4 regions of the Neobacillus sp. B24 genome follow, and region 1 is predicted to be linked to each of the others. Evidence: predicted binding sites of a transcription regulator. Region 1 holds the regulator's gene; each other region holds the start of a gene.
What was found. Region 1 encodes Rex, which represses fermentation and respiration genes when NADH is low (regulators of the CRP and FNR family bind a similar motif). Its sites were predicted from a motif close to TTGTGAAATATTTCACAA; they were not measured.
Positions count from the first base shown of each region.

Region 2: a site for Rex is predicted at 6,373-6,390, ahead of ACZ43M_RS16755 (formate/nitrite transporter family protein). Genes of this name have one in related genera too.
Region 3: a site for Rex is predicted at 1,530-1,547, ahead of ACZ43M_RS26135 (TIGR04190 family B12-binding domain/radical SAM domain protein). Genes of this name have one in related genera too.
Region 4: a site for Rex is predicted at 3,686-3,703, ahead of ACZ43M_RS23775 (cytochrome c3 family protein). Genes of this name have one in related genera too.

Region 1 covers NZ_AP035777.1:290,158-298,192, reverse strand. The annotation lists gene ACZ43M_RS01605 (acyl-CoA dehydrogenase family protein) at 320-1,936, opposite strand; gene ACZ43M_RS01600 (DUF4395 domain-containing protein) at 2,064-2,495, opposite strand; gene ACZ43M_RS01595 (redox-sensing transcriptional repressor Rex) at 2,615-3,271, opposite strand; gene moaC (cyclic pyranopterin monophosphate synthase MoaC) at 3,287-3,775, opposite strand; gene ACZ43M_RS01585 (ABC-F family ATP-binding cassette domain-containing protein) at 3,928-5,847, shown strand; gene ACZ43M_RS01580 (IS110 family RNA-guided transposase) at 6,555-7,793, shown strand.
Region 2 covers NZ_AP035777.1:3,412,453-3,420,487, reverse strand. The annotation lists gene ACZ43M_RS16800 (FtsZ/tubulin family protein) at 13-1,122, shown strand; gene ACZ43M_RS16795 (hypothetical protein) at 1,230-1,469, shown strand; gene ACZ43M_RS16790 (hypothetical protein) at 1,556-1,729, shown strand; gene ACZ43M_RS16785 (hypothetical protein) at 1,747-1,968, shown strand; gene ACZ43M_RS16780 (RMD1 family protein) at 1,969-2,805, opposite strand; gene ACZ43M_RS16775 (cell wall hydrolase) at 2,825-3,514, opposite strand; gene ACZ43M_RS16770 (threonine aldolase family protein) at 3,922-4,950, shown strand; gene ACZ43M_RS16765 (Cof-type HAD-IIB family hydrolase) at 5,002-5,784, opposite strand; gene ACZ43M_RS16760 (hypothetical protein) at 5,926-6,114, opposite strand; gene ACZ43M_RS16755 (formate/nitrite transporter family protein) at 6,417-7,241, shown strand; gene ACZ43M_RS16750 (alpha/beta hydrolase) at 7,499-8,035, shown strand, end outside.
Region 3 covers NZ_AP035777.1:5,305,451-5,313,485, reverse strand. The annotation lists gene ACZ43M_RS26135 (TIGR04190 family B12-binding domain/radical SAM domain protein) at 1-1,482, opposite strand, end outside; gene ACZ43M_RS26130 (GAF domain-containing sensor histidine kinase) at 1,945-3,810, shown strand; gene ACZ43M_RS26125 (response regulator) at 3,785-4,438, shown strand; gene ACZ43M_RS26120 (S8 family serine peptidase) at 4,747-6,150, shown strand; gene ybaK (Cys-tRNA(Pro) deacylase) at 6,527-7,003, shown strand; gene ACZ43M_RS26110 (PRK06851 family protein) at 7,167-8,035, shown strand, end outside.
Region 4 covers NZ_AP035777.1:4,784,197-4,792,231, forward strand. The annotation lists gene ACZ43M_RS23760 (6-bladed beta-propeller) at 1-165, opposite strand, end outside; gene ACZ43M_RS23765 (tetratricopeptide repeat protein) at 182-889, opposite strand; gene ACZ43M_RS23770 (cytochrome c3 family protein) at 986-2,146, opposite strand; gene ACZ43M_RS23775 (cytochrome c3 family protein) at 2,182-3,582, opposite strand; gene secA (preprotein translocase subunit SecA) at 4,187-6,700, shown strand; gene ACZ43M_RS23785 (IS1182 family transposase) at 7,399-8,035, shown strand, end outside.

The DNA.
Region 1 (8,035 bases):
AACCCCTATTGGCTACACATTTTTCCGTTCCTGCTAGCAGTTTTGTTGCCAATAACCACTATTGGCTACACTTTTTCCGTTCCTGCTAGCAGTTTTGTTACCTATAACCCCTATTGGCTGCACTTTTTCCTTTCCTGCTAGCAGTTTTGTTGCCAATAACCACTATTGGCTGCACTTTTTCCTTTCCTGCTAGCAGTTTTGTTGCCAATAACCCCTATTGGTTACCCGAATTCTATTTTCCAACTCCATTCGGTCGCCAATGACAACTATTTAGTTACTCAATGACTAAATTCCTATCCAACCCGGTAGACAATTCCCCTTAATTCTCTATTTCTCTTAAAGCTACCTCCTGATATACCTTAAAAATTTCATCACAAAACGCATCCCACTCAGCTGCTGCCTGAAGCGACTCGTCGCTGACTTCCCCCAAAACTGGTCTTTGCAGTAAATCCTCTAAACGAGAAGATAACTGCTGCACCGTACTAGACTCGGCACCTTCAAGTACACTCGCCACAAATTCCCCAGGTGGATACCAGTCAGCCACCCGGCCCAAATCGCGGTAGATTTGCGTCAGCAGCAAATTACGCGGTCCTTCCCATTGTTCGTTCACGACTACATCACGAAAAATCCGCGGCAGCGAGGAGAACTCCTCCATCACACCATGACCGGCAAATACAGAAATGGCGTCACGCAGCACTTCTGCCCCCTCATTCGTGGCACATATTTTTTGCAGCAGGACAAGCTCCCGCAAATTAAATAACTTTTTCCTGATTTCCAGCGGCTGGTCCGCCTTAATGCCCGGATTAAGCGGCTTTTCCAATATCAAGAACAGGTCATAAATTTTAAACGCTCCGGCCGTCGTCCGCTGTGCCGCATTTTCGATACGCTTCAATTTGCTCGCAGAAAGCGGGTAGTCCTTTACCTTTTTTCGAAACACTGTCCGGAAATCTCCATATAGATTCGCTTCCCTTGAAGCGCGGAGCATGAACCCTGCACAGGCAATGCCGATTTCCAATCGAGATAGTGTTAACACGATGCCGACAGCAACGGCAATGCCCCTATCCTTCGGTCCGATCGGATAGGCAAGTGCTCCTTTATATTGAATTTCCGCAGTCGGCAGCTCCGAAGTCCCCATTTTCCATTTGATTCGGTTAATATCGTAGCTGTTTCGTTTTTCCTTCTCTTTATCTCCTGGCAGCCAGGATGGTACAACAAACGTGGACACCTTATCAGTACCTGAGATTTTCGCAGTGACAACCGAATAATCGGCATGCGCCGCCGAGCAGAAGAATTTATTGCCGTATAATCGATAGTACTTTCCATCCGGAACTGCTTCCAGGACATTGGCAGGCAAATCAGAACCACCCTGAATCTCGGTCATAAACTGGGCGCCAATCGCAAATTCTCCGTTCACCCCCTCTTTTGTATGCATTAAAACATCATACAGTTCAGGGCAGGCTTCGTCCCGGAACTGATCCAAAAGCGCCACCAATCCATGTGTACACGTTAACGGACAGGTTACACCAGCTTCACCCAATTGATGGATCAACATTCTTTTCAAAAAGCTTTCCCAAGCGGGCATTTTGCTAGAAAAAAGCCCTTCTCCAAAGATTTCGGATTCCAATTGGTGAACTTCCTGCGGCCGGACAATTCGGTCAATACGATGATTAAACGCATCATAATGGAGCATGTACGGACGCACCTCAGGGCGTGCGATCCGCTCAGCTAACCTGTTCCATTTAGAAGAAGCAGTAGGAGAAAATGCCAGGAGCTTTTCGTGAATTTCCTTAAACCTGCCGCCGAGAAATTTTTCTGCGGCCTTTTGCAAAAAAGGTTCATCACGATACCAATCAAGATTGTCACGCTTTTCGAGAAATTCATCAAAGCTGTAAGAGTTTTCTCCTCTTGTTTCAGATTCTTGGGAAACGAGTTTCATAGAATGGTCACCCTCCACAACAATTATTCGTAATTTTCAAATTAATTGTAAATGTAAGGATATGGAAACGTCAAATAGAAGCAGGCAACAAAAAAGGTCTGACAAAGTCAGACCTATCTATAGACAATTATCGATGTGCCCTGCGAAAGCGATATTGGGTCCACTGGTAATGAATAAAACAACCGATACAAAAACCAAGAATCGCAACAGTTGCCGCTGCTGCTACCATAATCGTAAATATATACCCGATTGCATTCCAGCCCAATAAAAAGCCGGCAAATCCGAAGGTAAGGCAGGATACAGCAATTTTTTGATTAAATTGCTGCTGCTCCCAATCTTCGGGAATATATTCCTTAGGGTCTTTTCTTAAAAATAATTTTGCAACTTGCATAACCGGATTGTATCCGAATAATAGTCCTGAAAGTCCAGCCAACAATGGGATTAATAAGATCCATTCCTGACCTGATACCCATGTTAGAATCACACTTACTACAATCGTCAACTGATTTGCTTTGACAAGCGGTCGAGGGATTGAACGAACTGAATTTTCTACTCCCACTTTAATTCCAACCTTTCATATTGGATTTATATACTATATTATCCCGTTTTCATCATTTTGTATAGTAAAATAAAACAAAAAGGGCTTTTCACCTATTTTGTGAAAAACCCTTAAAACAGTTATTCTTCTATCTCTTCATCATTTGGATAATGCTTTAAAAAGTAAACGAGTGATTGCAGTTCAACCGCCAAGTCAATATGATGAACACGGATACCTGGTGGAACGTTTAACCGTGCCGGCGTAAAATTTAATATCCCTTTTACATTGGATTTGACAATCTGGTCAGTAATTTGCTGGGCAACAGGAGCTGGAACCGTAAGGATAACTACTGGAATATTTTCTTCAAGTAAACGCTGCTCCAAATCAGCCATATCATAAATCGGAACATCACCGATGGACGTGCCGATTTTCCCCGGATCCACATCAAACGCACACTCAATTTTGGTATTATTATTTTTCAAAAAATTATAGTGTAAAAAGGCAGTGCCGAGATTACCGACCCCAATCAACGCCACCTTAGTCAATTCGTCCTGATCTAGCGTTTTACTAAAAAAGCTTAACAGGTAATTCACATTGTATCCGTAGCCCTTTTTCCCAAGCGCACCAAAGTAGGAAAAATCACGGCGGATTGTTGCTGAATCGACCTTTACCGCTTCACTTAACTCCGCTGAGGACACACGCTGCTTCCCGGAAGAATGCAAGTTCTTCAAAAATCGATAATACAAAGGCAGCCGTTTTGCCGTGGCCTGCGGTATTTTCGTTGTTTCGTTAGCCATACTCCTACCCCCCCGCTATATATTTCGTTTAAAATCACCATTTTTGCCGCCTGTTTTTTCAACTAGGAAAGTCGGTCCAATAACCATACCTTTATCCACGGCCTTGCACATATCGTACACAGTTAAAGCGCAAACCGACGCCGCTGTCAGCGCTTCCATTTCAACACCTGTGCTGCCCTTCGTTTTAACCGATGCCTCTATATGTAATGTATACTGTTGCCGCTCGGTCTTTTCCCAAGAGAAAATGACATTCACGCCAGTCAGCGGAATCGGATGGCACATCGGAATAAGATCCCAAGTCTTTTTTGCAGCCATCACCGCTGCTACTTGAGCCACCGCTAATACATCGCCTTTTTTCATTTCGTGATTCGTTACTTTTTCATAAATCTCATTACTAACAGTTATGCTAGAACGGGCAATAGCGGTGCGTGCCGTTTCCGGCTTGTCACTGACATCGACCATTTTAGCTCTGCCCTCTTCATTAAAATGAGTAAATTCAGCCATAAAATTATTGCCTCCCTTCAAAATGATACAATATTTTCACATAAATGTGTGTGAAACTTTGAACTTTTATTTACAAATTTATGCTAGCCCCGCTTTATTGCCGACTATCAAGGAATACGGTACACTAATTATAGCAATAGAGGTGACAAAAGATGATTTTATTACAGGTTAATCAATTACAAAAATATTATGGTGCTGACCTTATTTTATCCAATATAAAGCTGGAATTACAAACTAGGGACCGGGTAGCCCTCGTCGGACGGAACGGAGCAGGCAAATCAACGCTTTTAAAAATAATTGCCGGTGAACTGGGACATGATGGCGGGGAAATCATCAAACCAAAGGATGTTACCATTGGGTATTTGGCTCAGAATACCGGTCTTGAGTCCAATCTTTCGATTTGGGGTGAAATGCTGACTGTCTTCGAAGGTCTGCTGGATATGGAGAAATCGCTGCGCAGACTTGAGGCACAAATGGCCGACCCTAATATCTTTGAGGATTCAGTAAGGTACGATAGAGTATTAAAAGAATATGACCAGCTTCAAGTGAAATTTAAAGAACAGGGCGGCTATCAATATGAAGCTGATATTCGTTCCGTTCTGCACGGTTTAAATTTCTCTGACCATTCATTAATGATTTCCAGCCTAAGCGGCGGGCAAAAAACTCGTTTGGCATTAGGCAAGCTCCTGTTAACTAAGCCTGATATTTTAATATTGGACGAGCCTACCAACCATCTTGATATTGAAACATTATCCTGGCTGGAACAATATTTGCAGGGCTATGACGGCGCAATTTTGATCGTATCCCACGACCGTTATTTTTTGGATAAAGTAGTTACCCAGGTTTATGAAGTTTCACGCAAACAAATACAACGTTTTCCTGGTAACTATAGCTCTTATCTTGATCAAAAGGCCGCCAATTATGAACGTGATATGAAGCTTTACGAAAAGCAGCAGGAAGAGGTTGCTGCATTAAAGGATTTCATTCAGAGAAACATAGCGCGCGCCACAACAACGAAGCGGGCGCAAAGCCGGCGGAAGAAGCTTGAAAAAATGGACATAATGGACAGGCCGCTAGGCGATGAAAAATCAGCCTCTTTCTCGTTTGAAATAGAGCGGCAAAGCGGCAATGATGTGTTAACAGTTGATTCGCTTGCCGTCGGTTATGAAGGCGAAAAGGTGTCTGAAGGCATTTCTTTTCGTGTCTTTAGGGGCGACAGCATTGCCCTTGTTGGACCGAACGGCATTGGCAAATCCACCCTGTTAAAAACCATTATCAAAAAGCTGCCGGCGCTGGCCGGAACGATTTTCTACGGAACCAATTTATCCATCGGTTATTACGATCAGGAACAGGCCAATTTGACCTCGAATAAACGGGTGTTGAACGAGCTGTGGGATGAATACCCGCTCAAACCGGAAAAAGAAATTCGTACGGTGCTTGGGAATTTCCTATTTACCGGTGATGATGTTTTGAAGAATGTTTCTTCATTAAGCGGCGGCGAAAAAGCGCGCCTCGCTCTTGCAAAGTTGATGCTTGAAAAAGCAAATGTGCTAATTTTAGATGAGCCAACCAACCACCTTGACTTAGATAGCAAGGAAGTTTTGGAAAATGCATTAATTGATTATCCAGGAACGCTTTTGTTCGTCTCCCATGACCGGTATTTTATTAACCGAATTGCCACGAAGGTATTGGAGTTAAGTCCGGAGGGCAGCACAGAATTCCTTGGCGACTACGATTATTACGTTGAGAAAAAGCTCGAGCAGGAAGAACTGGCTGCATTGGAGCTTGCCGCCTCCCAGAAGAAAACAGCTTCACTTGAGCCTGTGGATAAATCAAGTTATCAACAGGATAAAGAATCAAAAAAACTGGAACGTCAGCGAAAGCGTAAATTAGAAGAGATTGAACTGCGGATTACACAGCTTGAAGAGCAAATCGAAGACTATGAGCAGCAATTATGTGACCCTGAAGTATTTCAGGATCATGAGAAAGTGCTGGAGATTAATCTGAAAAATGAAAAAGCAAAGGCCGAACTCGATGAATTAATGGAGGCATGGGCCCAATTAGCTGAATAATAGAGATTGCCGGGCCTGATTGAGCCCGGTTTTTTGTTTTTTGGGGGTTGAAATATAGATGCTGGCGATTTTATCTACAAATTTTTGAGGGATATCTACATATCTACAATTGCGATATTTTCAAACGCTACTTGTTTTGCAGACGGGTCCAAAGACCTACGTTTTCCACAAGGTTATACACAATTAAAATGGCATTACTTCAAGAGTTTTTCAAGCTTTTCCACATTATCCACAGAAAAAGGTTGATTTATCCACATTATCAACATAAAAACCGGATTATCCACATTATTTCAAAAAGTTGCTCATTCCTTCATAAAAACTATCCACAAAACTTATTAATCAAACGTCCAATTAAGAATAGGCTTTACTAATTAATCGTTTGGATATTTTTTTCTAAGCAGAACTCTTTTTTAGCAATATAGATATGTCAATGCTTAGAGCCCATCCAATCAAACGTTCGTAATATAAGGTTAGCCAGATTTTTCTGGTTGACCTTTTTCTTATTAGTCTTATTATAGCGGTAGTCGGGGTAGAACGGCTCAAACGTGGGACTTGATCCCGAAATCAAAACTGTTCACCCCCTACTTGTATGAACATGTTTCGGGCTGGTTGGGACGCAGATCCCGTTTAACAAGCGAACCTATGACATTACAAGGAGCTTTAGGGGTTACCGACTAATACTATATTTTGGAGGGGGAGATTAAGTCATGAATCCAGTCGTAGGTCTGGATGTAGCAAATGGGGAAAGCCAAGTTCAGGGCTTTTTAGATAAGGGGAAACCGTATCGTAAGGGATTTAGTTTTAAACATAATCTTGATGGCCTGGGGAAGTTATTGAGATTCCTTAAAGAACTTGAAAAAATAACAGGTGGTCATCAACCTTCGGTTGTGTTGGAATCGACAGGTCATTATCATACTCCTGTTGTTCATTTTTTGGAGGAACAGAACTATGTCTATATTATTGTGAACCCACTTATTTCTCATAGAGCTAAAAGTACAAGTCTTAGAAAGGTAAAAACGGATGCGATTGATGCTTACCATTTATGTGAATTGTATTATAAAGAGGAATTAGAGCCCCACAAAAAGCGTGGAATACAACTTTTAAACCTTCGAAATCTTACAAGGCAACAAGAGTCTTTAGCTGAAGTAGCAGCTCAAACAAAGTTACAATTTCACGCTATTTTGGATCAGGTTTTTCCTGAGTTTAAAGGTGTATTCGGGAGTTTATTTTCAAAGGTTTCATTGCTTACTCTTCTAGCTTTTCCAACTTCTGAAGCGGTGTTAAGTGCAAGCGAGTGTGAAATAGCAGCTAAGATTACCTCACTGTGCCATAGTCGCTCGAAAAAATGGGCAAAAGAAAAGGCCCAAGCATTAAGAAATGCGGCCCTTCGTAACCCGTTTCAAAAAAACTTATATCAGAGTCATATTATCAATATCGAAATACTGGCAAATATAATTCTTCAATACCAAGAGCATCTATCGAAGTTACAAGCAGAAATAGATGCCCTAGCTAAAGAATTTGAAGAATATAAGATTATCCAGTCTATCCCTGGGATCGGAGAAAAAATCGCCGCCACGATTATTTCCGAAATTGGAGAGATAGATCGGTTTAATCACGCAAAAAAGCTGATAGCATTCGCAGGAGTCGATCCAAGTGTTTATTCCTCAGGTAAATTTACCGCCTCGAAAAACCGTATCACTAAACGAGGTTCTATCAGGCTCAGACATGCTTTATATCTGGCAGTTCAAAGTGGGATACGTGATTCTCGTAGGAAGAAAACAACAGAAGAAATCATCCCACGTAACAAAAGGTTAAGAGCTTTTTATGACAAAAAGCGAGACGAAGGAAAACCTTATAGAGTAGCTGTCATTGCCTGTGTTAATAAGTTATTACATTGGATTTATGCCTTACTAAAAAGCAAAACAAATTTCCATGATATGGATTAAATCCTATATATAACTAAATAAAACAAAACCTTCCAGTATAGTAGTGAGGGAAGGTTATTTGGCATGCTTATTTTTAGTATAACACGTGTATTTTTAACTTTTTACTGAAAAATGTTGACAAACTATTAGCTGGTTTTGATTAGTATTAGGCTATACTATACAAACGTTTATTTAGTATCTTGGACTTTTCACTCAAACGTTCGTAATATAAGGTTAGCCAGATTTTTCTGGTTGACCTTTTT
Region 2 (8,035 bases), 2.3 Mb from region 1:
GGAGGCGATAAATTGAAATCAATAGGCATCTTGGGAGTAGGTCAGGCAGGAGGAAATATCGCTGAAATCGCATCGACGATGGGTTTTCAAACCGCCCTTATCAACACCAATCAACGAGATGGGGCAGCTAACACGAAGGTGGAAAAGAAATATTTTGTCCCCGGATATAATGGAGCGGGGCAGGACAGGTCTATTGGCTTAAAAGCAGTTCACGAGCATTATCGCGAACTGATTGACTTTGTGAAAAAATCGTTTAAAAACGTCAAACTGTTATTGGTTGCATTTTCGACGGATGGCGGAACTGGTTCCGGAATGAGTCCGCTGTTAATTGATATTTTGTTAGACCAGCTGCCAGGCATCAACGTTGGTGCGATTGCTGTGGTCCCGGAGCGGAATGTCCTCGCCGGAAACCGAATCAACGCGGCGGAGTGCATCGAGCAGGTTTCTAAAATTGAAGGAATCTCGTCTGTATTTCTCGTAGACAACGATCAAGTCCGCAAGACTAACCCGCAGTCCAGCAAGCAGCAAATCTATTTATCCTCCAATCGTCAGGTCATGGAGGCAATCGGCTACGTCTTGCAGGTGACACAAAAGAGCTCGTTATACGGCAATTTTGATGAAACGGATCTTATGAATATTTTAAATACTAGGGGAGTTACGGTTATTTCCTCTGCAACGGTAACCGATGCCAAGAGTACTGCAGATATTTCCTCTATCATTCAACGCTCTTGGGCAAACACCATATTTTGTCCGGTCGACACTGTTGGTGTTATCCGTGCTGGTCTTATTTATGAAGGGCCGGAACAAGTATCGAAGCTCATAAGTGCACCGGCAATTTTTGAAAGAATTGGAGAACCGGTAGAATTGTTTGAAGGAACGTATATATCGGATACAGACCCAACGGTCACGATGATTTTGGCGGGTCTATCGTTCCCGCGCCGCCGAATGCAAGTCTTAGAAGAGTCGTTGGAAAAAAATAAAGAGCGATTGCAGTTTCTGGTTAACAAGGAGCATTCGGAGAGATATGAATCACAAGTATCATGGGCATCCAACCTGAAGGCGAAGCCGCCGGAACGGAAACCCACGGGCGTGACATCGAAATTATCAAAGTATCAGAAATAATCATTCAGGGCATCTCCTTTAGGGGAGATGTTCTTTTATTGTAGTATCGCAGCAGGGGAATGTAATGTATAATATTACCAACAAGTGATGTGATTGGAGGTGTTGATTTGAAGTTGAAAAGTTTCATCATTGCGTTTACCGCCTTATTTGTGACGACTGGAGCCCTTTATTTGATAGGCCATTTATTTACCATTCCTTGGTTAATGTTTCTTCATGAATATATCAGTAATGAAGATGGCTTCAAATTTACGACAACCGGTTCGTTGATTCCTCTCGTAATCGGCTGTGTTGCCAGTTTCGTGGCAGAAAAAATCTATATGTATTCATACCGGCAAAAACTTGGTTAAATTGAACCAAGTTTTTTTGTATCCATTTTGAAAAAAATGACTAGACTGTATGGGGGAATAGTATTGCGTTAAGGAGTTGAAAGATCGTGAACGAGCCATTAGAGTACTCGGATATTTTTTATAATGAAGTGATTTATTATCTCGAGCAGAAATGGAACCGCCGTCTGGATGCTCATGAGCGTCATGTGCTGATTGAAGGTTACCGGTTTGGCCGGATGGTTGAGGCGGAGAACGAAATAAGAATATTGTTTGCAAAATGACTTAGAGGAGAATCGAAATGTACGAAATCACCAACATGATTATTGATGACGATTTTGACTCAGAAGAGTATGTGACGGTTGATTTTAAACATCATCATAAAGACTATAGTATTACTTTTAAGAAGAGTGATCTTGAAATTATCAATTGCTGGTCTTTTGAGAATGGTACATCTCTCCCGGCGGATTTGCCGGAAGAAATGGTGGAATCCATCAGGGAAGAAGTCCAGAAGAAAATTTGATTAAGGAAGCAGTCCGGCAATATCCAAAAGTGTTAGGACAATTTCAAATAGGATTAGGATGACAATAATCCATTCCACGAATAGGCCGCGGATGGAGTGGCTGATGGTAGAAAAACCATCCATAATGTTATACAAAATATCTGTTTTGCTTTTCAGGATTTTATAGCGGTCATTTAGCTCGAAAAATTCTATCATCTTGTCGTAAAATTCACTTGCGCTGCTGCTTGTCCAGGTGATATCAGGTTTGTCGAGAATCATAATATAGGCAAGAGTGTTGTATTCGTGCCGGACAATTTTTGCCGTAGTTCTCGCCAGCTCTTTATTACCGATTCTCAGCTTGCCTTTTTCGAGCCGGTCAATCATCGTTTCGAGCTTGTCATGGATTTTTCCAAGCTGCTCCTCCGTTTTTTCGAGAGCTACCGATTTTGCAAGCACGGTTGATATTAATTCAGGATAAAAATCTTCATATTCAGGGACCATCACATATTCGTCCGCGAGTTCCAGGTCTTCGTTTTCGTGGATATGAAGACTGTAGTCATCGGTGTAACGGTCAGCGTTTATGAGATCAACATCCGGTTCGAAGGACTGAATGTATTTTAATAGTATCGTGGTCTCATCGGGGGTGGCCTGATTGATAAAAACCACACTGCCGAAGGAGAAAATCAGTACCATTTGTCCGGAGGTTAATTTCCGGCCGAGGATGGCCTCCAGGATACTGCCTTTTAGGACGAGAGGCTCTTCCCAGGTGAATTTCTTCGGAATGCCGCAGTGAATCGCGATTTTGTTTAGATCAATTTCATTAACGACTGCAAATGCTTTGAAGGTCATCGCCTTCATGGTTTATCACTCTTTCCGGCTATTTTTTAAATACATGATCACCAATGATAATGGTTGTGGCTCTGGAATCGAGCCAGCGGCTGGTGGCAATCGCAGGATTATAGAAAAACAACGAATCTTGTGCAAGTGTTCTACTTTCGTTCAACGCTTGATGAACCGCTCTAATAGAATCTTCGTTGGCCGGCTTGTTGATTTGACCGTTCCTCACCGGTTGAAACTGCCCTTTTTGATAGATAACTTCTTTGATAGTATCGGGGAACTTTGCGCTTTCCACTCTATTTAGGACTACGCAGGCAACAGCAACCTTGCCATCATATGGCTCGGTTTCAGCTTCAGCACGGACGAGCCTTGCCAGCAGGTCGATTTCGGATTGCGAAAACGATGGTGCTTTAACTGCGTTCACGGAAGCGGGGGTTGTGGCGGCTGCTCGAGCCTTTACGGTATGAACTCTGGTTTCAAGGTCGGCCAAGGTTGTCACTGTGGTATCGGAATATGATTCTGGTTTATTTATATGTACGGTTTGTCCAACATATATCAAGTTTAAGTCTTTGATTTGCGGGTTCAGTTGTGCTATCTCTTGTAATGAAAGATTATGATCTCTGGCAATCTTATCCATCGTGTCCCCAGTTTGCACATTGTATGCTGCGAGTGCTGGTGTTGCAAATAACAGTGAAACTCCTAAAGTTAGTGCTGCAATTAGTTTTCTCATAGAAATACCTCCAGGTTCAATTCTCGTATTGTTTTCTATTTCTATGAAAGGAAAAAATAGATTAGTATTACAGTTAGGTTACATGATAGAGACAAATTGTAGAATTCCATGGGGAACGCGTAGAATTGTTCTGATTTTTTGAAGAATTCGCATGTGTTTATGTAGAATTCCTCTGCAATTTGGTAGAATTACAATAAAATTACGTAGAATTCTACCTAATAAGGGGATGTTTCTCTTTTAAAATGGTGTGGGATTTCGGTAAAATGATTTTATCTGCGGAAAATTGAATGATATCTGCGATTTTTCTGATATATCTGCGAAAGTCCTCATTTATCTGCGACAATTTAGATATATCTGCGAAAAAACAAATATATCTGCGAAACCGTTACAACGAGGAGGAAAACACAATGTACAGCTTCAAAAATGATTACAGTGAAGGGGCGCATCCCCAAATATTGAAGGCGTTAATGGAGACCAACCTGGAGCAGGAGGAAGGGTACGGCGAGGACCGCTACACTAAAAAAGCAGTGGAGCTCATCAAGGAAAGACTCGGACAAACTGATGTCGATGTTCATCTTTTATCGGGCGGGACGCAAACCAATCTGACCGCGATTGCTGCATTCTTGAGACCGCATGAGGCCGCGATTGCCGCAAGTTCGGGTCACATTTTCACTCATGAAACCGGAGCGATCGAAGCCACCGGGCACAAAGTTATTTCTGTCGATAGTAAAGACGGGAAACTAAGCACTGACCTTCTTCAAGGCGTACTTGATTACCATACAGATGAGCATATGGTTAAACCAAAACTAGTTTATATTTCCAACTCAACCGAAATTGGGACCATTTATAAAAGGAATGACTTGGAACAATTGAGAGATTTCTGCAGCAAGAATAATCTTATTTTATACATGGATGGGGCGCGGCTCGGTTCGGCTCTTACCTCCTCAGAAAATGACCTTACGATGGCTGAGCTTCCGGCACTTGTCGATGCCTTTTATATTGGCGGGACGAAGAACGGGGCGCTGATTGGAGAGGCCCTTGTGATTTGCAACGAGTCTCTTAAAGCTGATTTCCGCTTCCACATCAAGCAAAAAGGCGGACTGCTTGCAAAAGGGAGAGTGCTCGGGATTCAGTTTCATGAACTGTTCCGAGGCAACCTATTCTTTGAATTGGCGGACCACGCCAACAAAATGGCAGCTTTACTCAAGCTGGAACTGAGCGAGGACAATGTTACGTTTCTAACGAATTCACCAACCAATCAAATCTTTCCGATATTGCCGAACGCAGTGATAAACGAGCTTCAAACGAAGTATGCTTTTCATGTTTGGGAAAAAGTCGATAACGAACACTCAGCGATTCGCCTTGTTACTTCATGGGCGACGAAGGAGGAGCAGGTCGCAGCCTTTATTGAGGATTATAAAAAATTGGCGCAGTAATAAAAAATAAATCCATGCCATCGTTGATCTAATGGCATGGATTTTCATTTTTTAAATAAGACCGAGACGTTCCAATCCGTGGCAAACGCCATCTTCTTCCGCAGAGAGTGTAACCATGTTGGCCGCACGCTTCAGTTCCTCTTGCGCAGATCCCATGGCAACGCCCATGCCCACGAATGACAACATTTCGATATCGTTCATGCCATCGCCGAACGCAACGGTTTCATCTGGGGCGATGCCGAGACGCTCCAGCAGCTTGGCAATTCCTACTGCTTTGTTTGAATTGGACATATTGACATCGCAGGCTTTCGCTCCGGTTGAAGTCCATCTCCGAAAATCTAGTTCAGGAATTTGAGATTGATAGGATTGTTCTTCTTCCTGATCACAGTGGAGGAATAATTGGAAGATATCCTGTTCCAGCCAAAAACTAGGTGACGCCAATTCCGGCTTCCAGTCATCATGCTGATAAGATTCCACAATATATGGATGATTTAAATCGCTTGCCTTGAAGGTTTGATTGCTTAAAAATGTCAGCGGATGCTGATATTCTTTAGTCAAACCATGTAATCTTTCCAAAAACTGCTTCTCTATCGGGCTTTGGTAGATTTCCTTTTTTTCATAATACGCAAGGGAACCGTTAAAAAAGACCGCCGAATCGACACCCACTTCCTCGACAATCGCACTAGAAAAATAAGGCGCTCTCCCAGTCGCGATGGCTACTGTTATATTCTTTGCTTTTAACCGCTCGATAGCGTCTTTTGTGGCGTGACTTACTGATTGCCCATGGGGAAGGATAGTTCCGTCAATATCTAAGATGACTGCTTTGTAATTCATATTTACACTCCTAAATTCAATCATACTTGTTGTTTACACTATACCTATAATTATATCATGTTGTCTATTTCAGAAAAAAATGAAAAAGCATCCAAGTGTGACCTTGAATGCTTTTCAATGTAACTGAATTCTGCCCATTTATTAGCTGCCCATTTTTCTCCGGGTATTGCTAGGCTTCTTCGTTTGCTGGCTTCTCATTTTTTGCGTTGAAAGACTGCCATTTGCTTTTCCATTCTCAGAGGCATTTTGATTCTTTTTGTTTTCAAGCTTTTGCTTCATTAGCTCTTGCAGGCTGACTTTCTTTTTTTCAGATGCAGAATTTTCTGGCATGGTAAGTATCTCCTTATACTGTGTAGTTAATCCAGTATACTTGATTTTTCATTATTAGGAAAGCAGACGTTTAAATTTTCTCTATTTATAGAACAAATCGATTTATGGTAGTAAAATAATTTCCTGTTACATGTGGCGAATTGTATTGAAGGGCAATTGAAGGAGTGGGATGAGAATTACGTTGAATTGTGAACTTTGTTACATAAATAATTAATAAATTGTTCACAGCGTATTTAGGGAATGTGATGTAGAATAACTATGTTAATTATTTCACAAACTTAATTTGCATAGGGTGGATAGGTATGGCATTTAGCAAACCGGAAAAGATCATGGAAATAACCGTTGAGAATGGAGTGAAGAAAACAAAATATGCTGCAACGCAAACGTTGATATTAGGATTTGAGGCAGGGGCCTTTATCGCACTCGGTTATCTGCTGTTTATCCGTGTAACAGCAACGCTGCCGGAGAGCTTGCAGGGACTAAGCAGTTTAATTGGCGCCTCCTTGTTCCCGATTGGTCTCATCCTTACGCTGCTTGCGGGAGGTGAGTTGTTAACCGGAAACATGATGGCGGTGCCGTTGGCGCGGTTCGCGAAAAGAGTATCCACTAAACAGGTTGCGTGGAATTGGCTGCTGGTCACGGTAAGTAATTTTGTCGGTGCCATTTTTGTCGCATATGTTTTCGGTCATTTGATTGGCTTAACCGAAACTGGTGTATTTTTGGACAAAACGATCGATGTTGCGGAACATAAACTGGAGGCATCATTTCTCCTGGCATTCCTTTCGGGAATTGGCTGCAACTGGCTGGTAGCATCTGCGGTTTGGCTTTCCTATGGAGCAGAAGATATGTCCGGAAAAATTCTCGGCATTTGGTTCCCGACGATGGCGTTTGTTGCCATTGGCTTCCAGCACGTCGTCGCCAATATGTTTGTCATTCCTGCAGCCATCTTTGCCGGACACTTTACTTGGATGGAGTACCTGCAAAACTTTGTCCCTGTATTTTTAGGAAATGCCGTTGGCGGTGTTGTATTTATAGGGATGGCTTACTACCACGCCTATAAGAAAAAAGAGCCTGCCTTTAAGAGCAGTCCCGTTGTGCAGCCAATGGTGAAAAGCGGAAGCAGATAGAGGGTGGCGATGGCGAGATGGGGAATCTCGCCATTTATTTATTTTTTTAATAGTGTGTTTGGATTGGCATTTAAGATTAGCGTGTCGCAGATGTTTTAAGCCCTCAGCAACCATTACCCCGATGACAAATGCCACAACGGGCGGAATATTCTCAATCCCTGGTCCCACTGGTCTTGCACCCCATATTATAGGAATCTACAAATATTTCAATTTTTTGGTATTATATAAATATCATATTTAAGTAAAGGAAGGCCTCTATGAAGAAGATTAAGATCATCATCCCGGTAGTTGCGATTCTTTTGGTAGCAGCCTATTTTTTGGTTGGAAACTATTTTTATAATTTCGCACTAAACCCCCACCAGGAGAAGGATTTTCTGACTGGCAACCCTCATTTGGCCCAGTCGGAAGCAGTTAATGCAGCCGTTGCGGAAGAAAACAAGCTCGATGATGCTGAATTCTCCAGTAACCATCAGCCAAGTAAATGGAGTGTTGTATCATCCGACAAATTACATTTGAAATTAAATGGTTGGGTTTATGAGAATAATGATGCAGGGCATAAATGGGCAATTGTCGCACATGGATACACCATGAATGGCAAGGGAATGACACGCTGGATACGAAATTTTTACAATCAAGGCTATAATGTCCTGGCACCGGACCTAAGAGGGCACGGGGAGAGCGAGGGAGACTATATCGGCATGGGATGGGATGACCGAAAAGATATGCTGCTTTGGATTGACCAGATCATCGAACAAGATCCCGACGCTGAAATTTTATTATTCGGAGTTTCGATG
Region 3 (8,035 bases), 390 kb from region 1:
TGCAGTGTCAATCAGACCGTATTTTAATTTAAAGTCGTTCAGTTTATAGGCAGCTTCATAGGTGGCATTTACAATATCGTCCCGGGTCATGTGCTTGGTCTCATAGCTGAGCATATGCTTCCATGATGGCTGGGTGATCGCCTTGCGATGATCTTCGAGCGTATGGCAGAATTTTTTGTAGCCATGGATTTCCGGATGCTCAAATGCCGGGCTCGCCGGGTCAAGGAACGGCGCAAGCGGCGCGACAAAATAGAAAATCCTAGGGTCCCGATTGCAGGCAAGATGAATATCTTCGCAGAAGTCAATGTTCTCGACAGAACTTGCGTATGTCTGGTCCGGAATTCCAACCATAAAGAACAAGTCGATTTTTTTACAGCTATGCTTTAATGCAAAGTTTAACGTATCAATCACTTTTTCGTTTGTACAGCTGAATTTCCCATTATAGCGTCTGATTTTTTCATCATGGGTTTCCAAGGTAATTTCAATGCTATAGTGCGGAACACTGTCCTCAATTTTTCTAAAATACTCCTCATCGGCATACTGGAACAATTCAAATACCATTTCGTTTTTCAGATTCAACTTTTTCAAGCGGCAGAAAAATTCATTGACATATTCTCGTCCGCCCTGGCGCAAATCATGCAGGATAAAAATCGGAGCCCGGCTGAACCGGGAAATAAATTGAATGTCCTCCACCAGTTTTTCCGGTGACCGCAGTGCCAGTGAGTTGCGGTTACAGTTTTGGTCATAGGCTTCCCTGGAGCCGCCGCAGATCAGGCAGTTTTGCGTACAGCCGCGAGCGGTAAGCAGCGCTGTGTTTGGATATTGCAGCCAGCCATTGTAAGGAAGCGGGTCAAGGAAATTCCTGTATTTGAACACGGAACGGACTGTATACCTGTAGCCGGGAACATCAATATCATCCAAATCCTTTGGTACGTAAGTAATCGAGTTATAACCAATTTCATTGCCTTTTTTCCAAGTCAGGTTTGGAATATCGGCGTAGTGAGTGTTGCCTGTTTCCAATTTGTTCATCAGCAGGAGCATGAGTTTTTCCGTTGAATCGCCGCGCATGACAAAGTCGATAAACGGATAGTCAATTAACTCCTTATGATAGTAGGTGGAGGATAATCCCCCAAAAATAACCGGTGTTTCCGGATGGAGATTCTTGACGATTTTGGCCAGCTCGATGCTGCCATGGGCGTGCGGCAGCCAGTGCAAATCGATACCGAATGCCCGGGTTTTAATATTCTTCAATTTTTTCTCGACATCAAAGTTTTCGCTCATCAACATGCGGTTGGCAATATTGATTATTTTTACCCTGAGCCCATAGCCCTCTAAATAGTCTGCAATGCTGGTCAAGCCGATTGGATACATCTCAAACACAGGTGATGATGGCACAACATCACTTATCGGGCCGGCAAGCAGGGCATTTTTTCGAAAATCATACACACTCGGAGCGTGGAGCAGCACCAAATCATATTTCATTATGAACCACCTCTTATAAAAAATGTTTATTTAAAGGACTTTGTAGTTTGTGATGTATTTCACATAAATTCCGTTGTCAACGTCAAAAAGGTAAATTGTAAATCCTTTGTTAATTTTAGTTTACAATAATTATGGTTTGATAGAGTGACAATTGAGTGACAGAATTTGGTTAATTTTGTGCCAATTTGATTCTAGTACTAAGGTAGTATCGCAAGAATAATGCTTTTGCCAAATAGAAAATAGGAAGGTGATTATGACATAATATTGTATACCAAACCATACCATACCATGTTTGGTGATCCAGTCCGGTCAGTGTGGTGCATTAGACCGGTCTGGGTTTTTATTTTTTGCATATGTTTTGGGAGGAAGGATTCTCCCAGATTGTTTTCAATGAAGATATCCTTTACACTGTAATTAACTGAAAATTTAGTAATCCGTAACGGAAATAAAGGGGTCGTTGCCATGAGTAGTTCAGGCATTTTGCAAAAGAAAGAGAGGCTGTCGCGGCAATTTTTAGGGCTGATAACATTTGCTGGCGGATGGGTTTTTCTTCAAGCTGGCCTGACGCAGTTATCGGTCCCACATGATCCGTTAATTTTCGCGTTATTGATACTATTCCTATTTATTGTAGAGTATTTCCCGTTACCGGTCTGGAATGGTACAGTTACCATTTCGTTTGCGCTCGTTTACGTCATTTATGTTATTGATGGGGTTGCGAATACGCTCGTTTTTTACGGGATTATTGTTGCCGCTGTTAATATTATTGGGCGTCGTCCGCTGCGAATTATTTTGTTTAACCCGGCCATGCACATGATCAGTTTCTTTGTGGCCCATATGGCGGGCCAATGGCTGGATCCGATGCTGCCTCTCGAGGGTGTTTCTAAAGTCTTGCAGGGTCTTATTCATGTTGGCCTTGTGATTATCCCCTATTACTTGATTAATAACTTGATTGTTGACTTCGTGCTGTGGATCCGGCCGCAGAATTATCCTATTAGGGTCTGGAAGCGAAAGACGCTCCAGGAGCTGAACAGTTTTCTGATTTCTGCCGTCTATCTCGTGCTTTTTTATGTGTTGGGCAATCAAAATCGCGGCCAAGTTGACGTATTTACCTTTTTTTTCTTCTTTTCGCCGCTAGTCTGCTTTGCTTTGCTAAGCTCAATAATCGCCAATTTAAAGCGGGAGAGGGCGAAGCTGAAGGCATTGTTCAGCATTTCCTCCGAGTTAAATAAAAAAATTGCCGCTCCCGATTGGGTTACCTTTTTAGCCAATAATCTTCAAGAATTTATTGATGTCGATGCTTGGATATTGTGGAAGCGGCGACCGACCGGCTGGGTGTTTAGCTTTGGCGAAGGTCCGGTTGTGATGGGCTCGGAATTATCCGGGGAAACCGCCTCTGCTTTCGAACATATCACAGGGGTAAAAGTCTATGAAAATACGAAAATAGAAGCCGGACCTGCAGGTGATTTTTTTACAGAGGAAGTCGGCTCCTTATTGTATGCCCCATTAATTATTGAAAAAGAATTAGTTGGATTGTTTGTCCTTGGCCGTGTCCGGACAAGAAGTTTTGGTGAAGAGGACTACCGCTCGGCGGCAACGCTGGCCAACCAGCTTGCGGTTCTGATTAAAACGCGCTGGCTGTTTGCAGAGCAGGAGAAGCGGCTGATATTGGAGGAAAGAAACCGGATTGCCCGGGATATCCACGATGGCGTTGCCCAGTCGCTTGCCGGTGCGATTATGAACTTGGAAACGGCGCAGCGGAAGTTTACCAAGGTGCCTGAAGATTCACTCCGGCTGATGGTGGAAAGCACAGGGAAGCTGAGAAAAAGCTTAAAAGAGGTGCGGGAATCGATTTATGCTTTGAGGCCATATCCAACTGAGCGGGTCGGTCTGCTGGCCGCAATCACTGCCAAGATTAACATGCTCCGCCGCGAACACAATCTGGAAATTTGTCTTGAGACCCGCGGGCCAGAGTTTCAATTAAGCTCAATGGTCGAAAAAATTATTTTTGATATATGTCAGGAAAGTGTGCAGAATGCCCTTAAGCACGCAGAGGCGTCAAAAATTGATATACTGCTAAGCTTTCAAAAAGAGAATGTGATGTTAAAGGTGAAGGATAATGGTAACGGTTTTTCGCTGTTTCAGGCAATGATAAAAGCGCGCGAGCATCCGCATTTTGGGATACTACATATGAATGAAGCAGCGGAGAAGATTCACGCGATGCTTCAGGTCGACAGCCGTGAGGGGGCTGGAACGGAAATTACGTTAACGGTTCCAAGAATGGGGATTGAAGGGGGAGAAATACATGATCAAGCTTATGCTAGTCGATGACCATGCCGTGCTGCGGGACGGTTTGAAAAACATTTTGGAAATGGAGTCGGATATTGATGTGATTGCTGAGGCGGTCAATGGCAACGATGCAATCGCCAGGGTAAAGGAAGCGATGCCGGACGTCATTTTAATGGATATCAATATTCCCGAAAAGAACGGGATTGAAGCAACCAGTGTGATTAAAAAGCAATATCCATCGATAAAAGTCTTAATCTTAACGATGTTTGACCATGACGAGTATTTTATGTCGGCGATTCGTGAGGGGGCCGATGGCTATTTACTAAAGGATGCGCCGTCTCAACATGTTGTCGATGCGATTCGCGCAGTGGCAAATGGCCAATCGGTGATCCATCCAAGTATGACCAAGAAGTTTTTGGGTTTCATGCAGCCTAAGCCGGAGGTGGTTGAGGAAGAAAAACCGGCAGACTCGATGCTGACCGAGCGGGAAAAAGAAGTACTGTTGTGCTTGGTCAAGGGCATGAACAACAAAGAAATCGCCCAAACCCTATTCATCAGCGACAAAACCGTCAAAATTCACGTCAGCAACATCTTCAAAAAACTAGGTGTTAAAAGCCGGTCGCAGGTCGTCATCTACGCCGTACAAAACCAACTGGTGCCATTGACGTAATGTAATGTGGCAATGTGGCAATAGTGGGAATGGTGGTATTGGTGTCAGGCACCACAAAAAGACAAATTCGCCCTTTTGTCCACGTGGGGCGGACATTTCTATTATTTAATAATAAACTCTTGTTTAGGAGGAGATGGAACCGGGTGCTTTGTGCCTGGTTTTTGTTTTGGCTCGTCTACGGAGGTATATCCTCGGTATGAGGGAAAGTTAGTACCGATATTCATTAATATTACTCCTTTTGGCGAATGGTGTTTTCTGGCATATTCCCGGAAAATGGGATATATACCAATTGTGAGAGGGGTTTGGATATGAAAAAGTGGCTTTCAGGACTTCTTATTTTTGCTTTACTATTCTCGTTGGTGCTGCCAAATCTACCAGAGGCTAAAGCAGAGGTAATTCCCGCAGTACTAGATTTGGATCTTGTGAAGGTATTAAAAACAACAACACAGCCGGTACAAGTGGTTGTAACTTTTGAAGGAGACGGCCCTCCTACTAAAGATAACCTAAATTTGTTGGAAAAGCTGGGGATTACCAAAGCAATTTCGATGAAGGCTTTGCCAATTGCAGGTTTGCTGGCGACAAAGGACCAGATTAATAAACTTGCTGCCACACCTGGTGTAAAATCAATCTATTTAAATAAAAAGCTTACATATTATAATGCCGATGCAACGGCGATGACCGGCGTTGATAGGGCGCGCGCCGATGCTGCGATGACCCAGGCAAACGGCGGCCTGCCGATAACCGGTAAAGGTGTTGGAGTGGTCATCAATGACAGCGGAGTTGACGGCCTTCATGGTGATATAAAGTTTGGCAGTCACCTGGTGCAGAATGTGCTGGCAAGTGTAAATTTAAGCAATCTAACAGGCGGTCTTGTGCCGATTAAATATATTGAAAATGTCCCCAATACCGATTCCAATTCGGGACATGGCACCCATGTGGCTGGGATCATTGGTGGAACGGGTGAAATGTCTGGTGGTAAATATGAAGGCGTTGCCCCTGGTGCCAACCTGGTTGGCTACGGTTCCGGTGCAGCCCTTCTAGTACTAGACGGTATTGGCGGTTTTGATTATGCGATTGCTAATAAAGAAAAATACAATATTCGTGTTATTAACAATTCTTGGGGATCCTCGGGCGAGTTCGACCCCAATGATCCTATTAATCTAGCAAGTAAGGCGGCCTATGATAACGGAATTACGGTGCTTTTTGCCGCGGGAAATGAAGGACCGGCTGAAAACACCCATAACCCTTATGCCAAGGCCCCGTGGGTCATTTCCGTTGCTGCGGGAGATAAGGAAGGCAGCTTGGCGGACTTCTCCTCCCGCGGTACAAAAGGTGTCGGCGGCACATTTGAGATGGATGGCCGGACCTGGACATGGAAGGATGAGCCTTCGATTACCGCCCCAGGGGTCGATATTATTTCCACCCGAGTGCTTGGTCCCGTTGCAACTTTGGGTCTGACGTCCGATATTGGGCTTATTGAGCCGCAGTATTTGCCATTTTATACAACGATGAGTGGTACCTCGATGGCAACACCTCATGTGGCTGGAATTGTGGCGCTTATGCTTGAAGCTGACCCAACGCTGACACCTGACCAAATTAAGCAGGTGCTTCAGAATACCGCTACCAACATGCCAGGCTACGAATCATGGGAAGTCGGGGCAGGATATGTCAATGCTTATGATGCCCTGCATAAGGTGCTGTTTGATTTTTAAAAAACGTTCCCCCAAAAGGGTGTTAGGCATATCATCATGGTGCCTGACACCTTTTTGTGTTTGCCGGTAAAGCGGAGAAAATCGCCGGTAATAAGTACGGAACCGCCGGTAAATTGAAAAATTCGCCGGTAAACTACTGCAATTCGCCGGTAACATGGGTGAAATCGCCGGTAAATTTCCAATCGACCAGAAAAGTGTGAAAATCGACCAGAAAAATACAAAAAGGGACCAGAAAACAATAAAAAGAGACCAGAAAATTAATAAAACTGACCAGAAAACGCGAGAAATCGACCAATAAACCAACAAGGTACTCCCAAACTGTAAAAAGGTTTCCTATTTTTGATAAAATAAATACAAAAACAGAAGGATGATCACCATGGCCCATGCCAAAACGAATGCAATGCGGATTCTTGACACGCAGAAGATCCAATATGAGGTCCTTACCTACGAAAATAAAGATGGAAAAATCGATGGGGTATCGGTTGCGGGAAAAGTCGGTAAAGATCCAAGGGAAGTTTACAAAACACTTGTTACCCAAGGAGCGAGCAAAGCGCTTTATGTGTTTGTTATCCCCGTTGCTGAGGAGTTAAATCTGAAAAAGGCAGCCAAAGCTGCCGGGGAAAAGAACTTGGAAATGCTTCCGGTAAAGGATATTCAAAAGTGGACCGGCTACATCCGCGGCGGCTGCTCACCATTAGGCATGAAAAAGCAATACAAGACCTTCCTCGATGAAAGCTGCCAAGAGCTTGACACCATGGTTGTCAGTGCCGGAAAAATCGGTATGCAAATCGTGTTGGAACCAGCTCAATTGCAAGCAGTCACCGGGGCAGAATTCGTTGACGTCATCAAATAGATCTGCCAACCCCGCGCGAATAAAATAGATTTTTTCATGGGCATTCACCTACAGACTCCTGATGCATAAGATAATGTGACCATAATCTTTGCAAATGACATATATGAAACTTTGCATGACTACACAACAGAGGCAAAGTTGCTTAAAAAGGGAGTGTTGATGAATGGCAGGAAAAGTGAAAAACTACTTCGCCGGCGGCAATACCGCCAAGGGCTTTCACAACTTGTATGATTCCAATTTGCAGGGGCTTGACCGCTTGTTCATTTTAAAAGGCGGACCAGGAACCGGGAAGTCCTCGCTAATGAAGAAAATTGGCAACGAGTGGCTGGAAAAGGGATATAATATTGAATTTCTCCATTGCTCGTCAGACAATAATTCTATTGATGGGGTGCTGATTCCGGCCTTAAAGGTCGGCATAGTCGACGGCACAGCGCCGCATGTGATTGAACCGAAGGCACCTGGAGCAGTTGAGGAATATATCAATCTCGGTGAAGCATGGGATAAGATGGCCCTTGCCGCCCACAAAGACAGTATTCAAAGGCTGACGGAGCAAATCAGCGCCGCCTTCGCCAATGCCTACGCAACCTTTAAAGAGGCGCTCGAGGTCCATGATGATTGGGAAAAAATCTATATCAACAGCATGGATTTTCAAAAGGCCGACCAACTGACAAACAAGTTGATTGATTCGTTTTTTGGAAAAATGAAGTTGAATAAGAAGCCGGATGTTCGCCACCGTTTTCTAGGAGCGGCTACACCAAAGGGTGCGGTTGACTTTGTACCAAATCTAACGGAAGAGATTCCAAAGCGTTATTTTATTAAAGGACGTCCTGGTTCCGGAAAATCGACAATGCTGAAAAAATTGGCCGCAGCTGCTGAGGCGCGCGGAGTCGATACGGAAGTCTACCATTGCGGTTTTGACCCGAATAGCTTGGATATGCTGATTTTCCGGGAACTGGGGATTGCGATTTTTGACAGTACGGCGCCGCATGAATATTTCCCGAGCAGGGACGGCGATGAAATCATTGATATGTA
Region 4 (8,035 bases), 920 kb from region 1:
CCCGTACAATGAGTTTAAAAATGTCTTTGGCCCTCCCGGTTTAACACTTGCAACAACCGGTTTAATTAATTTTGAGTCCAAATGAAAAATAGAGACGATTGCAAAAAAAGCAACGGAAAGGGCAACAATTCCACCCATTATTAAATACACAGTCCTCTTTTTCATGTGTGGTCAACTCCTTCTACTTGTTGTCTTTTAGTTTTGCATCGACCCTATCCAAGCCTTGAGATGCGGGTTTATATAATGGGTCGTAACTTAAGGCCTGTTTAAAAAATTCCTCGGCTTCTTTAAATTGTCCTTGATCTTCTTTTACTCTGCCAATTTCCGTAATGATATCCGTGTTTGATGGCATAATTGTAAGTGCTGATTGCAATGATTTTATCGCCTTATCATATTGTTTTAAATTTCGATAGACCATCCCTGACAATAAGTGTGCCTGAAAATTCTTCGGACCGAGTGCTTCCGCTTTTTGTGCCATTCTTGCTGCTTCGTTGTATCTTTCCATAGAATTATAGACAAGCCCAAGGTTAAAATAGGCAGCGAAATTTTTGTTATCAAGGTTTATGGCATTTTTCAGTTGCTTTATGGCATTATCGGTATCCCCGTAAATGAAGTAGGAATAGCCCAGATTCACGTGGTTATCAGGATTATTAGGTTTCTTGGCTACTAGTCCTTTATAGTAATCAATTTGCTCAATCATTCTTGCTTCTTCTTTATTGGGCCACACATATTTATCGCAGATAAAATACCCTGCTACTAAACTAATAACTAAGGTTGCGACGATTAGCAAAGATGCCTGTAACTTTGTAAAACTTTTCTTTTTTTCCTTCTGCAAATGGGATCTTTCGTTATTATCCGGTTCTGGATTTATTGGCTGTACAGCCTTCATAAATATCCACCTCAAATGTAGTTTAATCTGAATCACTTCTGATAGTTTTATTGATCGTACTAGCCAACAAAACTATCAGAAGTGCAAAATCGCACATTAATCCTTCCTATGGCATTTTTCACAAGTGTTCTGATCATGACACTTATAACATGTTGCGGAAGGCTTCGTAATCCCATTCAATGAAATAGGATGTGTAGCTATTTCTGATACTTTATTATGTGTGGCGGGATGGCAAGTAGCACAGATTACTTGATTTGAAGTATTTGAGCCTAACTTGCTGGTATCATGGCACGCCTTACATGTTCCAATATTACTTCCAGCAAGCTTACCATGGTCATTAAAGAAATCACTGTCATGGCTTGCGGGTTTCTTGGCATGGCATGTCTTACAAAACGTATTTTCCTTAGCGTATTGCGCTGCCGAAATCGTACCGGTGCTCGAACTGCCGTTTTCAATGAATTGTTCAATAACAGTCTTTGTTTGCATACTCTTTATTGGATTATCAGACATATATGAGTGGCAACTGTTGCATTTATCAATATTCTTTTCTGCAAGCTGTCCATGTTCGCCCTTCATAAAGTTCGGATTGCTATGTGAAGCCGGCTCCATACCAGATGAGTGACAAGTTTTACAGGCTGTAGATACATTGTTTGTTATGTGACAACTAATGCATTCTTCCATTTTTGGCTGGGTGTATTTTTCACTCATCATTTGTTTTGCTAGAGTTTCATTCCATTTTTCGTAATCGGTTTTGAATGTTACATTCCGATCAGCAATATCACCATGGGCAACTCCGCTGTGGCACTCAACACATTTGATGTCTTCTTTAATGTGCTTTCCATGCGGAATGATAATATCTCCAGATGTTGTAACATTCCGAGTTTTCATATTGTGACATTTTTCACAAGTCGAATTTGGTATTTGAGTAGGCATATGAATCGGTGCTGGAAAATTGTCGGTTACCTTTTTATATACTCTCACCAAACCGTCCATTTTTGCCTTAGCCAAATTTGCTGCACCTGATTGGATATGACAGTCATTACATTGCAACTGGCTATGTGATGAAACTTTGAATGTCTGCGTTTCCGGCTTCATTTCGTGGCACGTTTCGCAAAAACTTGAACTTGAAGTAGATTCCACTGTCACAGTACCTGCTATTATAAATATTGCGATAAAAAGCAGAGACAGGGTCAAGATTTTGAATTTGTTGCGCATTTTCCTTTCAGGTGCTTGTTGCTCCAATTTGTCCTCTTCCATATCGTGACCCCCTTTATTCTAAGATGATTTGCACCCTAGTTTTTAGATTCACCCTTAAAACCCGTACGATGGCAATTCTCGCAATAGACATCCGTAGGTGCTTTGCCAAGTTCCTGGCCATTAACTGGTTTAGAGCGATCATGACAGACATAACATTCAGCTTTTTGCTGGTCTGCGGAGGCTTGTGATGCATGTCCTGTTAACCAATTGTCGCTTTTCCCGTGACTTGCAGGACGGTCAGAGTGACAGGAGCTGCAGAACTTATTGATACGTGCTTCTTCTTTGACCAATGTCATGTTCGGTGTATATTGGCCGGTTTCTCCTTTGGCATCATTCATTTTTAATAGGGTCATAAGGTCTTCTTTTGGAATTTCACGAACCCAATTGGAATCCTCGTGACAGTCCATACATTTATCCAATTGTTGGACGGCTGTGGTACCATGCGACTGGTTCCACCCCTCAGCCTTATGATCCTTAGGAATGTTGACTTGTTTATGACAGGTTTCACAAGCCATTGAGAGTTTAACATCTTTCTGCTGCTTGCCAATTGCTTGTAGAATTAGGTCTTGTGTTTTTTGATCATGAGCTGTTGTGACTGTTTTCGTATTTTCTCCTTCGGAAATTTCCTCAGTTTTTGCTACTTTGGCTTCACCTGAAGCTTTCTTAGCATTTTCGTCAAGCTTTTTCTCTACGTGTTCCGGATTTGGCGGAACGAGGTAAGAAATTTCTTTCCATGGTTTTTCACCGTTGTTTACTTTGTCATGGCAATCGATACAGGTACCCATGTTTGGAGCGAGGTATTTCTTTTCCATGATTTTTTCGGCTGTCTCTTTAGTGTAATCGCCGCGAACTTCATCAGTATTGATGCCGCGGGCAGCCATTTTCGCGTGGACAACGCCGGCGTGGCAGCTGATACATGGTACGCCTTCTTCAATATGTCCTTTGTGGTTTACCTTTAAGTCGCCCGATGCGGTGACAAGACGATTTTTCGAGTGACATTGCATACAGTTTTCATTGGAAACAGCTTCGTCCTCGGTTTGAACGATTTGCTCAGGCACACCGGTTACGTGATAGTAAACTTCCTTCAGTGACTTCATCTTGTGAGTCAGCATGTTGACTGCACCCGGTTTGATGTGACACTGGACGCAAGTGATGTTGTTGTGGGCACTTGCCGTAAAGGTTGTGTATTCTGGTGCCATTTCGTGACAGCTGGAACAGAATGTCGGCGAGTTAGTGAATTGAATAACCCCGTATCCGCCAGCACCAACAACAATTAATCCGATTAATGAAACGAACATGACTTTCCAACGTGTGACCGGATCCTTCCAATCTATGTTTCTGACTTTCTGCCAGAGTTTGCGGAATAAGCCAACTTTTTGTTTTTCTTCTCTCGATTCGGGATCGGTCTCTTTTTTCTTTTTCCCCCAAATAGCCACTTTCCTCACCCTTCCCATAACTTATTGGTTCTCTATTTATTTTCCATAGTTACCTCTCTAAAGTTAGTATCTAACATTGTGGGAGTATAATCCAATGTACAATTTGTGAATATTTTTTCATGATTTACGTTTAAGTAATTTTACCTAAAAACAACATAGGAATGTTGCTATCAAGGGGTTTAATTAGCACTATTTAGGTAGTGTTTAAGTGTATTAGAATTAATATTTATACATAAATATAGCAATTTTATTCATCCACAATCAGGTTTTCTTTGGAGTTGACTACGGCAGTGTGAATTTGTCATTAACTGTCACTTCGCTGTCAAAATTGACAAAAAATCAAACATCTCCACGGCGTTCCTTGGCAATTTTTCCTGATACAGTAACATTGTTGTCACTCCAAGCCTTAAAATGGTAAGATGGATTATGTATATTTATAGTAATTTTTTAAATGAAAACTCGCCGATTGGCGAGTCCGTTAGGACGAAGACAGAGGAGTAGTTGAATTTATGCGTTAAGAAATATAAAATTTAGTAGAAATTTTATATTTCTTATTAGCCAAGAAATGGTTTTATGAGTCTCGATATAAAGGAGCGTTAATCACATAATGGGGATCTTAGATAAAGTCTTTGATTTGAACAAACGCGAGCTGAAACGGCTGGATAAGCTAGCGAACAAAATTGACGCGATTGCTGCTGAAACGGAACGATTGACCGACGATCAACTACGTGAAAAAACTGCTGAATTCAAGGACCGCTACCAAAAAGGCGAAACACTTGATGATCTATTAGTAGAAGCTTTTGCTGTCGTTCGTGAGGGTGCGCGCCGCGTGCTTGGCCTTTACCCGTATCATGTTCAGCTAATGGGTGGTATTTCTCTTCATGAAGGAAATATCTCCGAAATGAAAACCGGTGAAGGTAAAACGTTAACCGCAACCATGCCAGTTTACTTAAATGCCCTTTCCGGAAAAGGCGTGCACGTTGTCACCGTCAACGAATACCTGGCAAGCCGTGACGCAACTGAGATGGGCCAATTATATGAATTTTTAGGCCTAACCGTCGGCTTGAACTTGAACAGCATGGATAAGGATGAAAAACAGGCTGCTTATGCTTGCGACATTACTTATGGTACGAACAATGAATTCGGCTTCGATTACCTGCGTGATAACATGGTGCTTTACAAAGAACAAAAGGTACAGCGCCCGTTATTTTTTGCCGTTATTGACGAGGTTGACTCGATTCTAATTGACGAAGCGCGGACACCACTAATCATTTCTGGTTCTGCACAAAAGTCAGCGGTACTGTATATGCAAGCCAACGCATTCGTCCGGACTTTAACGAAGGATGTTGACTATACGTACGATGAAAAAATAAAAGCCGTTATGCTGACGGATGAGGGTATCAGCAAGGCCGAGAAAGCATTTGGCATTGAAAACCTGTTTGATATGAAACACGTGACTTTAAACCACCATATTAACCAGGCGCTGAAGGCAAACGTAACGATGCACCTTGATGTCGATTATGTCGTTCAGGATGGCGAGATTGTCATTGTTGACCAATTTACCGGCCGTCTGATGAAGGGCCGACGCTATTCCGAGGGGCTGCACCAGGCGATTGAAGCCAAGGAAGGCGTTGAAATTCAGAACGAAAGCCAGACAATGGCAACCATTACGTTCCAGAACTACTTCCGGATGTATGAAAAATTGGCCGGGATGACGGGTACTGCAAAAACGGAAGAAGAAGAATTCCGTAACATATATAATATGAACGTTGTCGTGATTCCGACAAACCGTCCAATCGTTCGTGATGACCGAGCGGACTTGATTTATGCGTCGATGGAAGGTAAATTCCGTGCCGTAGTAGAGGATATTGCTGAGCGTCATACGAAGGGGCAGCCGGTGCTTGTAGGTACGGTTGCCATTGAAACTTCCGAGTTGATTTCACGGATGCTGTTGAAAAAAGGCATTCGCCATAACGTATTGAACGCGAAAAATCACGCACGTGAGGCCGAAATTATTGCTGAAGCCGGTCACGCTGGTTCAGTGACGATTGCGACGAACATGGCCGGTCGTGGTACCGACATTAAGCTTGGCGAAGGTGTGGTTGGCTTAGGAGGTTTGGCCGTTATCGGTACCGAGCGTCACGAGAGCCGACGCATCGACAACCAGCTGCGTGGACGTTCCGGACGTCAAGGAGACCCTGGTATAACTCAGTTCTATCTCTCAATGGAAGATGAACTGATGCGCCGCTTCGGTTCTGACAATATGAAAGCAATGATGACAAAGCTTGGTATGGACGATTCCCAGCCAATTCAGTCGAAGATGGTGTCACGTGCTGTTGAGTCTGCGCAGAAACGTGTTGAGGGCAACAACTTCGATGCCCGTAAACAGCTGTTGCAATATGATGATGTGTTGCGCCAGCAGCGCGAGATTATATACAAGCAGCGTGACGAGGTTATGGATTCCGAAAACCTGCGCGATATCATTCAAAATATGATCTTGAGTTCGGTTCAGCGCCACATTGGGGCTCTTGCTCCGGCACATTTGGACGAGGAAGAATGGAATCTGCAAGGCGTTGTCGACTATGCCCATGCCTACCTGCTTCCTGAAGGTGATATCACGCTTGAAGGACTGCGCGGCAAGGATACCGATGAAATCGTCGACTTGATTATGTCGAAGGTGAAAGAGCGTTACGAAGAGAAGGAACAAATCCTTTACCCTGAGCAAATGCGAGAATTTGAAAAAGTAGTAACCTTGCGCGCTGTTGACTCGAAGTGGATTGACCACATCGACGCGATGGATCAGCTTCGTCAAGGTATCCATTTACGTGCGTATGGACAGATTGATCCATTGCGCGAATACCAGCATGAAGGTCTAGCAATGTTCGAAGCAATGATTGAGTCCATTGAGGACGAAACCGCGATGTATATCATGAAGGCAGAAATCCGCAACAACTTAGAACGCCAAGAGGTTGCCAAGGGACAGGCCGTAAATCCGAAGGAAGACGGCGAAGTTGTGAAGAAGAAGCCGAAGGTCAACAAAGAAACCGTCGGACGCAACGATCCATGTCCTTGCGGGAGCGGGAAGAAATATAAAAACTGTCACGGAGCGGTACAATAATATAGCTTTTGGTTATAAGGACCGGCGATTACAGAAATCGCTGGTTCTTTTTTGTGGCTGAGATTATGGAATTGTAAATAAAGTTGAAAAATTGTAGATATCCTTTGAAAATTTGTAGATATGTTGTGATTTTTTGTAGATAAGTTCCTAGAAATTGTAGATATCTTGAAGAGATAATTTTTTGGGGCTTAGTCTGGCTGCCATTTTTATGATTTTCTCTCTATCCAGGTGCCTTTGATATCCCTTTTTCTAGTTAATTTATTGATAGGACCAGTTTTCTGGTCAGTCTTTGGATTTTTCTGGTCAGTTTCAAAGATTTTCTGGTCGTTTTACGTTTTTTCTGGTCATTTTTTTATATGTTCTGGTCAACCAAGTTTTTTGCAAAATTAAAAGAGGGTGTCCCAAAAGTATAACTTTTGGCCCCCCTTTTTTGCTTTTATGTCTTTGAAACTGGTCTGTTGATTTCCGCTCCAGGCGGCTTCGCTTTCCGCGGGGTGGGCGGTGAGCCTCCTCGGCGTAAACGCCTGCGGGGTCTCACCTGTCCCACTACTCCCGCAGGAGTCTTCGCCGCCTTCCGCTCCAATCAACAGTGTGAAAAAGTAAGTCATAATTTTTTGTACAAAAAAATAAGAAAATCATTCCATTTGGTATAATGAAGTTACCACACAAACACAATACCGGAAAGGAATGATTTTCTTATGTACATGAATTATACCACGACAGGCCAATTAGTTCTACCAATGGATATTGAGGTCCGAATCCCCGAATATCATCTATGCCGAATTGTAGATTTGGCTGTTGAAAAGATCAATCCAACTATCCTTAGCTCCCTTCATCCAGGCGGTGGAAGACCACCTTATCATCCCAAAATGATGTTAAAAATTATCCTCTATGCCTATGTAAATCGGATTTACTCCTCTCGTCAAATTGCGAAACAACTTGAGGAAAATATTTATTTCATGTGGCTTTCTGGCAGCCAAAATCCGGATTTTCGAACCATTAATCGTTTCCGTTCGAATCGTATGAAGGAAGTCATTTATGAAACTTTCTTTTCGATTGTAGATCTACTTTGTCAAGAAGGACTTGTGAAGCTGGAAGATTATTATTTTGATGGAACGAAAATCGAGGCAAATGCCAATAAATATACCTTTGTCTGGAAAAAGTCTACGGAGAGGTACGATAAAAAGTTGGATGAAAAGTTTGAACAAATCCTCCTATCCATTGAAGAAGTCACCGAACAGGATGAACAGGCCGAGAAGGAATGGGACTTTCAAGAAAAACTGGAAGCCAACCCCATCACAGCAGAAAAAATCTCTGAAACCGTCAAGAAGCTTG